4 regions of the Janthinobacterium svalbardense genome follow, and region 3 is predicted to be linked to each of the others. Evidence: predicted binding sites of a transcription regulator. Region 3 holds the regulator's gene; each other region holds the start of a gene.
What was found. The regulator FNR, encoded in region 3, switches genes on or off when oxygen is low (the NO sensors DNR and NnrR bind a similar motif). The targets are predictions, from matches to a motif close to TTGATNNNNATCAA.
Positions count from the first base shown of each region.

Region 1 (3,108 bases), 820 kb from region 3:
GGCCGCGCACGATCATCGGGAACAGCACGTCTTCTTCCTTGCGCATATGGCTTTCCAGCTCCTGCGCCATGGCCGACAGGTGTTCCGCCAGCCCGTGCGGACAGTCGGCGCGGTCACCGTGCACCTGCTCGACCTTGCGCGCCAGGCGTATCAGCTCGGGCAACTGCTCGCGGTGCACGGCGTGATAGCGGGCCAGGATGTGTTCCACCAGCTCGGTGGCCGGGGCGTCCTGCCAGTCACGCTCGCCGCCGGTATCTGCGCGCTCTGCCAGCAGCCGCAGTTCCTCGACGATGGGCGCCGTGTCCACGCCGGCCGCTGCGGCCGCCGCGCGCAGGGTCTTGTTGCCGCCGCAGCAGAAATCCAGACGGTGCGCATCGAACAGGCGCGTGGCGCCAGGGATGCGGCGGGCCAGCTGGCCCAGGGATAACTCGATCATTTCCATAACAGTTCCTTGAGGATGAATAGGTAGATTTAATGCACGGCGCCCGCGTGGTAGACGCCGGGCACGGGTTCGCCCGTCACTTCCAGCACGCCCACGGCGCCCTTGCCGGCGCGCGACAAGGCATGGTCGACCAGCAGATAGCTGCCCGGGTGCTGCACCTTGAGTTCGACGATGGTCGCGCCACCCGGCGCCACGAGCGTCGTTTGCACGTCGTGTTTTGGGCTGCTGATCGAGCCTTCGCTGTACACCTTGTCGAAGATCTCGCCGATGATGTGGAACGATGAAATCTTGTTCGGGCCACCCACGCCGAAATAGATGCGCACCGTCTCGCCGACTTTCGCCTGCAATTTGTGCGTCTTGCTCAGGGCGCCCACTTCGCCGTTGAAGACGTAGTAGTCGGGCAGCTCATTGGCCATTTTTTCCAGGTTCGGTTCCTGGTGCACGGGCGCACCGTGCGGACGTCCCGTATACATCTCGCCCTGCATCACGTAATACTCGCGGTCCACCTTCGACAAGCCGCCTTCCGGTTCGACCAGGATCATGCCGTACATGCCGGCCGCGATATGCTGCGGCACCAGCGGCGTGGCGCAGTGGTAGACGAACAGCCCCGGATTGAGCGCCTTGAAGGTGACGGTTTTTTCCTGCCCCGGCGCGACCTGCGTGTGCTGTCCGCCGCCATGGCCGCCCGTCACGGCGTGCAAATCGATCGAGTGGATCATCTTGCTGTCCTTGGCATTGAACAGGGTCAGTTCCACCGTGTCGCCCACCTTCGCGCGCAGCATCGGGCCGGGCACTTGCCGGTTGAAGGTCCAGTACGTAAAAGTGGTGCCGTCATCGAGCTTGCCCGGCAATTCCACCGTCTCCATGCGGTACTTGAGCAACTGCGGCGCGCGCGCGCCGATGGCGACAGGTACCTGCGCCGGATTGGCGGCCACGTTGACGGCGGACGGATCGGGGCCGCGCATCGGCGACGGCGCGGGCGTGTACAAGGCCAGCGCGGCGGCCTGGCTCGATTCGCTGGCAGCGCTGCCGGCGGCGGCAGCCTTCGGTGCCCCGGCTTCGGCCAGCGACGTGCCGGTCACTTCCAGCTTGCCTTCCATGCCGATCTGGCGGTGGCCGGGGATCGAGCAGAAATAGGTGAATGTGCCGGCGCGCGTGACCTTGAAGCGCACGCTGGTGCTGCCGCTATTGGCGCTGAATTTGGCGGATGCGACGTTGAGTTCCGGGATCAGCAGATCGTGCTCGGCGCCTTCGCCGCTTTTCAGCACCAGTTCGACCGTATCGCCCACCTTGGCCGCCAGCACCGGGTTGACCTGGCCCTTGGCGTCGATGAAGACCATCTTGCCGTCGACGATATTGGTTTGCAGCTCATAGCGCTTGAGCGTCGCAGGCGCGGTTTTGGCCGCAGTGGCGGCGGCGCTGGCCGGCAGGCTCGCCTGGGCTTGCACGGACAGGGGCATGGCCAGGACACAGACGGCGGCGGCAATGGCGCGGAGGGAGGGAGTCGTTTTCATCAAGCTTTCCTTGGTCTTGTATGCCGGTTCGGCACACTTATCTAGGCAAAGCGTGTGCCAGGAAAAACTTGTTTTAAATCAACGATTTGAAAAATGCAGGGTCGGTATGACCCTGTTTAGGCGTGGTCCGTTGTACCCTGCATGGTAGTTATGACCACCACTGCCATCCACCTGCTGTTACTCACCGACCTGGTCGCCGACCTGCCCGTGGCCGTGCGCCTGCAGCGCCTGGTGGGCAGCCTGCGCGCGCACTTCGGCTGCGAGGCCGTGGCCTTGCTCAAGCTCGATGGCGAGCACCTGCGCCCCGTGGCGATGGCAGGCCTGGCCAGCGATGCGCTGGGACGCCGCTTCGCCATCGCCGACCACCCGCGCCTGGCCGCCATCCTGCAGCGGCGCGGCGTGCTGTGCTTCCATCACGACAGCTCCCTGCCCGATCCCTACGATGGCCTGATCGCCGAGCGGGCCGGCGAGCCGCTGCCCGTGCACGATTGCATGGGCATGGCGCTGGACCTGGAAGGCGAACGCTGGGGCGTGATCACGCTCGATGCGCTGCAGGTGGGTACCTTCGACGCGCGCGCGCAGCGCGACCTGGGCGAACTGGCCTGCGCCATCGAGGCGGCCGTGCGCGTGACCCGCCTGGAGACGGAAATCCGCGCGCTGCGCCTGTCGGGCGGCGCCATGCTGGCCGATGCGCAGGCGCCGCGCGAGGAACACGACTTCGTCGGCCAGAGCAGCGCCATCATGCAGCTGCTGCACGAGCTGCAGGTGGTGGCCGAATCGGACCTGCCCGTGCTGCTGCTGGGCGAGACGGGCGTGGGCAAGGAACTGTGCGCGCACCGCCTGCACCGCTTGTCGCGCCGCGCGGGCAAGCCCCTGATCCACGTCAATTGCGCGGCCTTGCCCGAGTCCCTGGCCGAAAGCGAATTGTTCGGCCATGTACGCGGTGCGTTTTCCGGCGCCGTCAGCGACCGGCCTGGCCGTTTCGAAGCGGCCGAAGGGGGCACGCTGTTTCTCGATGAAGTGGGCGAATTGCCGCTGTCGATACAGGCCAAGCTGCTGCGCACCCTGCAAAATGGCGAAATCCAGCGCCTGGGCGCGGACCGGCCACGCCGGGTCAACGTGCGCGTGATCGCCGCCACCAACCGCAGCCTG
Region 1 covers NZ_CP023422.1:5,743,892-5,746,999, forward strand. Annotated here, with positions in the region: gene ytfE (iron-sulfur cluster repair protein YtfE) at 1-442, opposite strand, end outside; gene nirK (copper-containing nitrite reductase) at 472-1,956, opposite strand; gene norR (nitric oxide reductase transcriptional regulator NorR) at 2,107-3,108, shown strand, end outside.
Region 1: a site for FNR is predicted at 2,025-2,038, ahead of nirK (copper-containing nitrite reductase). Genes of this name have one in related genera too.

Region 2 (3,108 bases), 2.3 Mb from region 3:
AGTACGAGAAACGGCACTTCGTCGCGCGTGCGCAGCAGCAGGCCGTCCGGTTCTTCCAGGCAGCTGTAGCCGCAGTCGTCCTTCGGCAGGTTGCGGTTGCGCGCCGTGAAGCAGCGCGCGGAAAACGCCAGCGGCATGCGGCCATAGGCGAACACTTCCGTCTCCAGTCCTTCCGGTTTCTGGCGCTGCATCTCGGCCAGCGCCGTCTGCCCCATTTCCAGCGGCATCACCCAGCGCCGCGCGCCCAGGCGCGCCAGCAGTTGCAGGCTGGGGCCATTGAACAGGTTCAAATGGGGACCGGCGACAAAGGGCGCACCCTTTTCCATGCAGTGCACGGCGCCCATGTCGTTCGCTTCGACCGTATAGCGGCCATTGCCCGTGATGCGGCGCAGGGTCGCCAGTTCGGCGCCCGCCTCGATCAGCGCCTGCGTCGACAGCACCACTTCCTTGCCGGCAGCGGCCAGCATGTCGGCGATATCGAGCCAGTCGGCCAGGCGCAGCTCATGCCGGCGCGAACACACGGTTTCACCCAGGTACACGATCTCGACGGCGCTACCGGCGATCTGCTGGTAAAACTCGAAGACGGTGGCGCGCGGCCAGTAGTACAGCAAAGGACCCAACGATAGTTTTAGCATGCCTTTTCCAGTATTTTTCAAGTTACAAAACCGTAGCGAGCGGCTCGCGGCGAGGCCGAGAAGCGCAGCCGTGCTCGAGCACGGTGAGCATCGCAGGCCGCGCCCCGGGACGCGCAGTAGGTTTTGCTATTTCCAGGAGCGATGGTAGGCGCCTAAAGTGTGCTGCTGACCTTCGGCCAGCTTGTCCATGGCCGCCATCCAGCCCGGCTTGACGGCGTAGCGCGGATTGCCTTCGCGGCAGGCGTCGATCGCTTCGCGCCACACGCGCGTGACCTGCGCCACGTAGGCGGGACTGCGCTGGCGCCCTTCGATCTTCACGGCGCGCACGCCCATGGCGATCAGTTGCGGCAGCAGCGCCAGGGTATTCAAGCTGGCCGGCTCCTCGATCGCGTAATACTCTTCGTCATTGACTTCGAAGCGGCCCTTGCACAGGGTCGGATAGCTGGCGTTTTCACCGGGCGCATAGCGGTCGATCAGCACGCCGTTCAGGCGCGACTCCAGGCCATTCGGCGTTTCCAGCCAGCGCACGGCCTTGGCCGGCGAGCACACGCCGTGGGTGTTCGGCGCCTCGCCCGTTGCATACGACGACAACGCACAGCGCCCTTCGACCATCACGCACAGGCTGCCGAAACCGAACACTTCGATCTCGACTTCCGTCTTGCTGATCAATTGTTCCACCTGCGCCATCGACAGCACGCGCGGCAGCACGGCGCGGGCGATGCCGAAGTGTTCATGGTAAAAATTGATGGCTTCGTAGTTGGTGGCCGAGCCCTGCACGGACAGGTGCAGGCGCAGCTGCGGCTGGTGCTGCGCCGCGTAGGCCATCAGACCCGGATCGGCAACGATCATGGCGTCGATGCCGGCCGCAGCCGCGCGATCAATGGCGCTGCGCCACACGGCCCAGTTGTGCGGCTGCGGATAAGTGTTCAGCGCCAGCAGCACCTTGCGTCCGTACTGGTGGGCGTAGCGCACGCCTTCGGCGATGGCTTTCTCGTCGAAATTGAGGCCGGCGAAATTGCGCGCATTGGTGGCATCGCGAAAGCCCAGGTAAACGGTATCGGCGCCATTGTCGACGGCCGCTTTCAGGGCAGGCAGGCTGCCGGCGGGGCAGACCAGTTCCAGCGGTCCGGCCACGCGGGTGGCGGTAGTTGATTCAAGCATCATGATGTTCACAGTCCTGTATCGGCTCAGGGTGCAGACTATAGCCCCGCCCATGCTGCCCAGTCCTTGACGCAGGTGAAGGAATGCATGCATGGCTGGCACACCTTCAACTTGCTTGACCTGGCTGTAAAATGCCCCACTTCCCCCCTCTTCGATTGCCCACCATGACCCGCAAACCGCTGCTGATTTTCCTTCTGACCCTGTTCCTCACCGCGCTGCAAGTGCAGTGGGCCGGTCCGGCCGATGGCTATGACGCGGGGACCATCTCCGTGCTGTCGCCGGAAGTGCTGGGCGCCTATCCGGGCGTGCTGCTGCTGTTCCTGCTGGCCGTGTTCGCGCGCCGCCAACTGCCGCTGCTGCGTCAGGCCGCCATCTGCACGGGCCTGCTGGCCATCTACTGGCTGCTGGCGAACTACGTCACGTTCGATGCGCGCGTGGCCAGCTGGAGCACCTATACGCCACTGGAAATCTGGGCCCACGTACTGCCCGCCTCCGTCGCCAGCATCGCCGCCTGCGGCGCCGCATTCTTTTGCGCGAGCTGGCTGATCCTGCGCGAAACGCGCTGGAACAAAACCGGCTGAGGTGGTTTTTTCACCTGGATCAAGGATACGCGAATCGCTTGCACGCCACCTTTGACGGCACTACATTTAGTAGATAACCTTCATAAAAACACCGCATGTTGTGTTTACTGGAGGTTTCATGACGACGAATGCAGTTTCCCCCACACGCGGCCAGGTCGATGTCGCCGCGTCCATCAATGAATACCTGGAACGGCGCGACTGGCGCGTCAACGCCAACGCCAACCAGGGGTATTCCTTGGGTGGCTTGATCCTGAATGTCTCGGGCAAGGTCATCGCCAACTACTGGCTGGACCAGGTGTATCCGCCGGAAGTGGGCGCGGCGCACCGCGAAGCGGCACTGCACATCCACGACCTCGACATGCTGGCCGGCTACTGCGCCGGCTGGTCGCTGCGAACCCTGCTGCATGAAGGCTTGAATGGCGTGCCGGGCAAGATCGAATCGGGCCCGCCGAAACACATGTCGAGCGCCATCGGCCAGATCGTCAATTTTCTCGGCACCCTGCAAAACGAATGGGCCGGCGCGCAGGCGTTCAGCTCCTTCGACACCTACATGGCGCCCTACATCCGCAAGGACAGCCTGCGCTACGAAGACGTGCGCCAGTACATGCAGGAGCTGATCTTCAACCTCAACGTGCCATCGCGCTGGGGTACGCAAACGCCGTTTACCAACCTCACCTTCGACTGGGTCTGCCCGGACGACCTGCGCGAGCAGATTCCCGTCATCGCCGGCC
Region 2 covers NZ_CP023422.1:2,600,927-2,604,034, reverse strand. Annotated here, with positions in the region: gene ubiV (ubiquinone anaerobic biosynthesis protein UbiV) at 1-635, opposite strand, end outside; gene ubiU (ubiquinone anaerobic biosynthesis protein UbiU) at 762-1,799, opposite strand; gene CNX70_RS11690 (hypothetical protein) at 1,961-2,377, shown strand; gene CNX70_RS11685 (ribonucleoside triphosphate reductase) at 2,496-3,108, shown strand, end outside.
Region 2: a site for FNR is predicted at 1,863-1,876, ahead of ubiU (ubiquinone anaerobic biosynthesis protein UbiU). Genes of this name have one in related genera too.

Region 3 (3,108 bases):
GCCCGCGCGTGCTGATCTACACTTCCATCCTGGCCCTGATCATCATCGCCGTGTGTACCTCGCTGGCGCTGCGCACGCCCCTGAAAATGGACGTGATCCGCGACCGCGGTTCGATGGGACGCGAAGTGGAAGACGGCATGATCGAAAACGTCTACCGCTTGCAGATCATGAACACCTCGGAGCAAACCCAGCATTTCAAAATCAGCGCTTCCGGCTTGCCGGGCCTGACCTTGCTGACGCGCGAAGAGGTGACCTTGCAGCCGACGGAAACGCTGGGCTGGCCGATCCGCCTGCGCGTACCGCACGGCGTGGGAGAAAAGGGCTCGAACAAGATTGCGATCGAATTGCACTCGCTGGACGACCCATCGCTGCATGTGCGTGAAAGCGCGGTATTCATCGTACCGCGGTGATGTTGATTCGGGGTCGGACCCTCTGGGTCCGACCCCGGTATTTCGCCGTAGGGGTAGCATCAAACATGCGTTAGCTTTACTTTATTTTCAACCCAGAAGCAAAAGCTGGGGTCAGACCCAAAGGGTCTGACCCCAAGGAGAACAAAATGTCCGACAGTCTCAAGCTGCAAGCCCCCGTTGCCCCGTGGTACAAGCATCGCTGGCCATGGCTGCTGATGATCGGTCCCGGCCTGTCCGTGGTCGTCGGCAGCTGCATGGCGTATATCGCGTTTACGCAGCCCGATGCCCTGGTGGTGGGTGATTATTACAAGCAGGGCAAGGCGATCAACCAGGATTTGCGGCGCGACACGATCGCCAGCGACCTGGCGATGGATACCAGCCTGTCGTATGACGTTGCTGCAGCGCGCCTGAGTGGTTCCGTGCACAGCTTCGGCAAGGCTTACCAGGGTCCGCTGCAGTTGCATCTGGCGCATGCGACCTTGCCGGAAAAAGATATCAAGCTGCTGGTGCAGCCCGATGCGGCCGGCAATTTCTCCGTGGCGCTGCCGATGCTCGAGCGCAGCCGCTGGCAAGTACTGGTGGAAAACGACAAACGCGAGTGGCGCCTGTCCGGCATCTGGACCTGGCCCCTGCAGCGCAGCATCGCGCTGCATGCGGATGAAGAGCTATAACGTACAGCGCCGGGAAAAAACCGTAGCGAGCGGCAGTGATTTGTGGCTAAGAAGCGCAGCTGTGCTAGAGCACAGCGAGCATCGCAGGCCGCAAAGCGCGACGCGCAGTAGGTTTTGACGGTGCTGTTATTTACAGACGTCCGTGCCGGCTGTAATGGCCTTCAATTTTGCTGGCTGCAAGATCTCGATCTCGCGGTTGGAGACGCGCAGCCAGCCTTCCTTCTTGAATTTCGACAATAAACGGCTGACGCTTTCGATGGTCAGCCCCAGGTAATTGCCGATTTCCTCGCGCGACATGCGCAGCTGAAATTTGCTGGCCGAATAGCCGCGCGCTTCATAGCGCGAGGCCAGGTTGACGATAAAGGCGGCAAAACGCTGGGTCGCCTGCATATTGCCCAGCAACAGCATGACGCTTTGCTCGCGTGTGATTTCCTGGCTCATCATGCGATGGAAATGGCGCAGCAGGGTCGGCATATTGCCCAGCAACTGTTCCAGGCTGGAAAACGGAATTTCACACACTTCGCTGTCTTCCAGCGCCACCGCATTACAGTGGTGGCGGTCGGCGCTGATGGCGTCCATGCCCAGCAGTTCGCCAGCCATCTGGAAACCCGTCACCTGCTCTTCACCGCCCGGATTGATCTGGTACGTCTTGAAGTGCCCCAGGCGGATCGCGTACAGATTCTGGAACGAGTCGCCGATGCGGAACAGCGAGGCACCGCGCACGATCTTGCGGCGGCGGCCGATGATCTGGTCCAGCCTGTCCATGTCGCCCACATCGAGGCCCATCGGCAGGCACAATTGATGCATGCTGCAGGTCGAGCATCGCGCACGCAACGCTTCCACGGTCACTGTGGGCATGGTGGGAGTGAGTAGCGCTTCAGTCATGTCGGTACCTTTTAGAAAATGCAATAACGAGTTTACTGCATACAGGGTTGCCGTGTGCCAATTTCACCGCATTTCCGCTGAATAAACGACGTTCCAACCTTGATTATATGGCAACATCGTTAAAAGCCCATGTGGGAAAGGCAATTTGCGCGACGCCGCTTGCCAAGTTGATGTATTGATAGGAAAATTCCCGACAGCATTCTCTGCCGCCTGTACCGCCCGGTACTGAAAAGGAAATCATGAAGCCTCTCGGCATCAAAGCAAAAGTCGCGCTGGCCACCAGCCTGACCTCGATCGCCATGATCGCGCTGGTCACCATGATACAGGTGCAGCACATGCGCGCCGACTTCACCCGAGTACTGCTGAGCCAGCAATCTGCCCTGATCAGCCGCACCGCTGCCGAACTCGACGACAAGCTGGGCATGCTGCTGCAGATCGTCACGCTGACGGCCAGGCAGCAGCCGCCGGAATTGATCGCCCAGCCCGCCCAATTACGCGAATACTATTCGCGCCGCTCGATGCTGGTGCTGTTCGACGACGTGCTGGTGCTCGATGCGCAAGGCGCCGTCGTGGCCGACATGCCGGAAGTGGCGGGGCGCGCCGGCATCAACGTCGCCGAGCGCGAGTATTTCCAGACCGTCCTGCGCACGCGCCAGCCCATGATCACCGAGCCGATGCTGGGCAAATCGAGCGGCATGCCCATCGTGCAGATGGTGGCGCCCGTGCTCACGGCCGATGGCCAGGTGGCCGGCGTGGTGATCGGTGTGCTGCGCCTGTACAAGGACAACCTGCTGGGACGCCTGCGTTCGGAAAAGATCGGCAAGAGCGGCTATTACTTCATCCTCACGCGCGGCGCCGTGCCGCGCTACGTGCTGCACCCCGATACCAACCGTTTGCTGCAGCCACGCCTGCCGAACGCCAACCTGACCACCACCGAGTTGTTGAGGCAAGATGGCGAAGGCAGCATGGTCAGCACCAACAGCCGCAGCATCACGGCCGTCAACAGCTTCAAACGCCTGAAATCCGTGAACTGGCTGCTGGCCGCCTCGCTGCCTCTCGACGATGCCTTCGAACCGTTCGATGGCGTACTGTACCGGCTGGTGCTGTGGAGCATCCTCGCTTCGCTACTGGCCGCGTTTATT
Region 3 covers NZ_CP023422.1:292,269-295,376, forward strand. Annotated here, with positions in the region: gene ccoG (cytochrome c oxidase accessory protein CcoG) at 1-410, shown strand, start outside; gene CNX70_RS01225 (FixH family protein) at 557-1,081, shown strand; gene fnr (fumarate/nitrate reduction transcriptional regulator Fnr) at 1,208-1,966, opposite strand; gene CNX70_RS01235 (response regulator) at 2,206-3,108, shown strand, end outside.

Region 4 (3,108 bases), 820 kb from region 3:
CAGCACGGATCACCTCGGCGTCAGGCAGTTGCGCCACGCCATCGTCGGTGCTCAGGGGCACGAGCACCAAGCGGATTCTGGCCAAGCTGGCCACCACGGGCGCCGCTTCCTGGCTCACTTGCACGCCGTCATTGCCGACGGCCGTCACGCGCACGCGCACGCCGGGCAAGATCCAGCCGGACGGCAGGACGGCACTGAAGTTGCCATTGAAACTGTCATCGTTCTTCGTCGTCGGCAAGAGCGCCGGCCCCGTCATCGCGATGCTGCCCAGGTTGCTGCCATTGGCGGCGGTCGCATTCAGGGTGACTGCCGGACTGGCCTGGCCCGCCTGCGTGGCCAGCACGGACACGCGCACGGCGGTCGGCTTGCCGCGCGTCAGGCGCAAGGCCGTATTGCTGGCGTTCAAATTCAGTACTTGCGCAAAATCAATGCTGCCCAAGGTAAAGGCCGACACCGTGCCCGCATTGACGGCGATGCGCGAAGCGGCCGACAGCATCACGTTGCCCGTTGCCGCAGCTGGCGCGGACAGCAGCAGCTGGCTGGCACTGGCGCTGACGATGACAGCCGGCGTATTGCCCACCGAAACCGAGCTGACCTGGTCGAGATTGCTGCCCTGCAGCGTCACCGACAAGGTCCCGCTGTTGACGTTGGAGGTGATCGACGTCACGACCACGCTCGCCAAGACCTTGTACGTATCGCTGCTGATGGCATCGTTGTAAAGACCGCGCACCGTCAGCGCCCCCGTTGCCGCGCCCAAGGGCACCACCACGGTCACGCTGCCGGCCGTCTGGCTTTGCGGCGTCGCCGCCGCACCATTGCCAAACTGCACCGCCGTCACGGTACCCATGCCGCCGCCCGTGATCGTCACGCTGGAACCGACGCCGCCCGTCGCCGGTGCGACGCTGCCCACGCTCAAGGGCAGGTACACATTGACGTTATAGCTGCTGGCCGCCGTGCCGCTGGCGCTGACCAGGCTCAGGGCACCCGTTACGGGCACGCCAGGCATGGCCAGGGTAACGCTGGTCTCGCTGGCGGCACTAGTGGCAACCGTCACGCCCCCCACCTGGTAGGCCGTCACGCGGCTCAGATTCGTGCCCGTGAGCACCAGGCTGCCACCCACGACGACATTCGCCGCCGAGACGGCCGTCACGGCAGGAATCTGGACGGGAGTACCCGAAGTGGTCGCCACCACGGTGTCGCCACCACCGCCGCCGCCACCGCCGCAGGCGGACAGGCCCAGCATGACAAACAATGCGACAAGCAGACGGTTTTTCATGGCTGGCAACCAGGTTGATGCAGCGCGGTGCCGGGGAGGACACAAGATAAATGTGACATATTGGTGACTTTTGGTGAGAATTTAATTTCTAGGAACCAATATTATGGGTTAATTCGATTCCTAAAGACAACTATTAATGCTTTTGATTCAATTGGTTTTGATAATAATGAAAATATCTGTTTGGCAAAATTTATTCTGAGCATTATTCCTCTCACTCTGCAGCGTCTATAATCGAATTTATTTTCCATTACAGCTATTGCCATTCGATTCATTAAAAATAGGCTGATATGGCATAAATAATGTGGAAATTTTTCCACAGCCTAGAGGGCATATATTTCCGCCAATTTTGGTGGAAGAATTAACGTTTTGAGTAAGATTTTCATAAATGTCATTTCAGGAGCAGGCACGGCGCAAGGCGATGTGTTGCAAGAAAGCTTGCGGTGGGGTGAACGACCGCTTTTGCTTAAAACCAAAGCAGCCTGATGCCGTATAATTTTAGACCCGGTGAAATCAGGCGATTGCCACCTTTCTGCCTGCCCTACCCGGCCGGCAACTCTCCGTCAGCGGATCCTGCTGACCCGCATCCGCCTCGTAAAGTCTTGTCGCCGCGCCGCCGCCCGTTTGCCTATTGAAAGCATGAAATGAACGATACCGTGATCCCCGCCATGTCCCCGACCGAAGCCACCTTGCGCGCCATTCTGGCGCAGCGGATCATGATCCTCGACGGCGCCATGGGCACGATCATCCAGCAATACAAGCTCGACGAAGAAGCGTACCGTGGCGGCCCCGCCGGCCGCTTCATCGATTTCGCCGCGCCGGCCGACAGCGGTGCACGCGAACTTTTCGTTAAAGGCAACAATGAGCTGCTCACGCTCACCCAGCCACACATCATCCAGGAAATCCACGAGCGCTACCTGGCGGCCGGCGCCGACCTGATCGAAACGAATACCTTCGGCGCCACGACGATCGCGCAAGATGATTACCACATGGCCCACCTGGCCTATGAAATGAACGTGCAGGCGGCCAAGCTGGCACGCGCCGCCTGCGATAAATATTCCACCCCGGACAAGCCGCGCTTCGTCGCCGGCGCCCTGGGCCCCACGCCGAAGACGGCATCGATCTCGCCCGATGTGAACGACCCGGCCGCGCGCAACGTCAGTTTCGACCAGCTGGTGGCCGCTTACCTGCAGCAGACGCAGGGCCTGGTGGAAGGGGGCGCCGATGTGCTGCTGGTGGAAACCATTTTCGATACCTTGAACTGCAAGGCGGCCCTGTTCGCCATCGACCTGTTCTACGAGCAAAATCCGACCGTCGTGCGCCTGCCCTTGATGATTTCCGGCACCGTCACGGACGCCTCGGGACGCATTTTGTCGGGCCAGACCGTGCCCGCCTTCTGGAATTCCGTGCGCCACGCGAAACCGCTGACCATCGGCCTGAACTGCGCACTGGGCGCCGCTCTGATGCGCCCGTACGCGGAAGAACTGGCCAAGATCGCCGACACCTTCGTCTGCATCTACCCGAACGCGGGCTTGCCCAACCCCATGAGCGACACGGGTTTCGACGAGTTGCCAGCCGACACGTCCGCCCTGCTGCGCGAATTCGCCGACGCGGGCTTCTTGAACATGGCGGGCGGCTGCTGCGGCACCACACCCGAGCACATCGCCGCCATCGGCGAGTTGCTGTCGAAGAACACGCCGCGCAGCGTGCCGGCCCCATCGCACGACTTGCGCCTGGCCGGCCTGGAACCGTTCGTCGTCAACGACGAATCGCTGTTCGTCAACGTGGGCGAGCGCACCAACGTCACGGGCTCGAAAGCGTTCGCGCGCATGATT
Region 4 covers NZ_CP023422.1:1,107,741-1,110,848, reverse strand. Annotated here, with positions in the region: gene CNX70_RS04885 (IPT/TIG domain-containing protein) at 1-1,276, opposite strand, end outside; gene metH (methionine synthase) at 1,918-3,108, shown strand, end outside.
Region 4: a site for FNR is predicted at 1,434-1,447, ahead of CNX70_RS04885 (IPT/TIG domain-containing protein). Genes of this name have one in related genera too.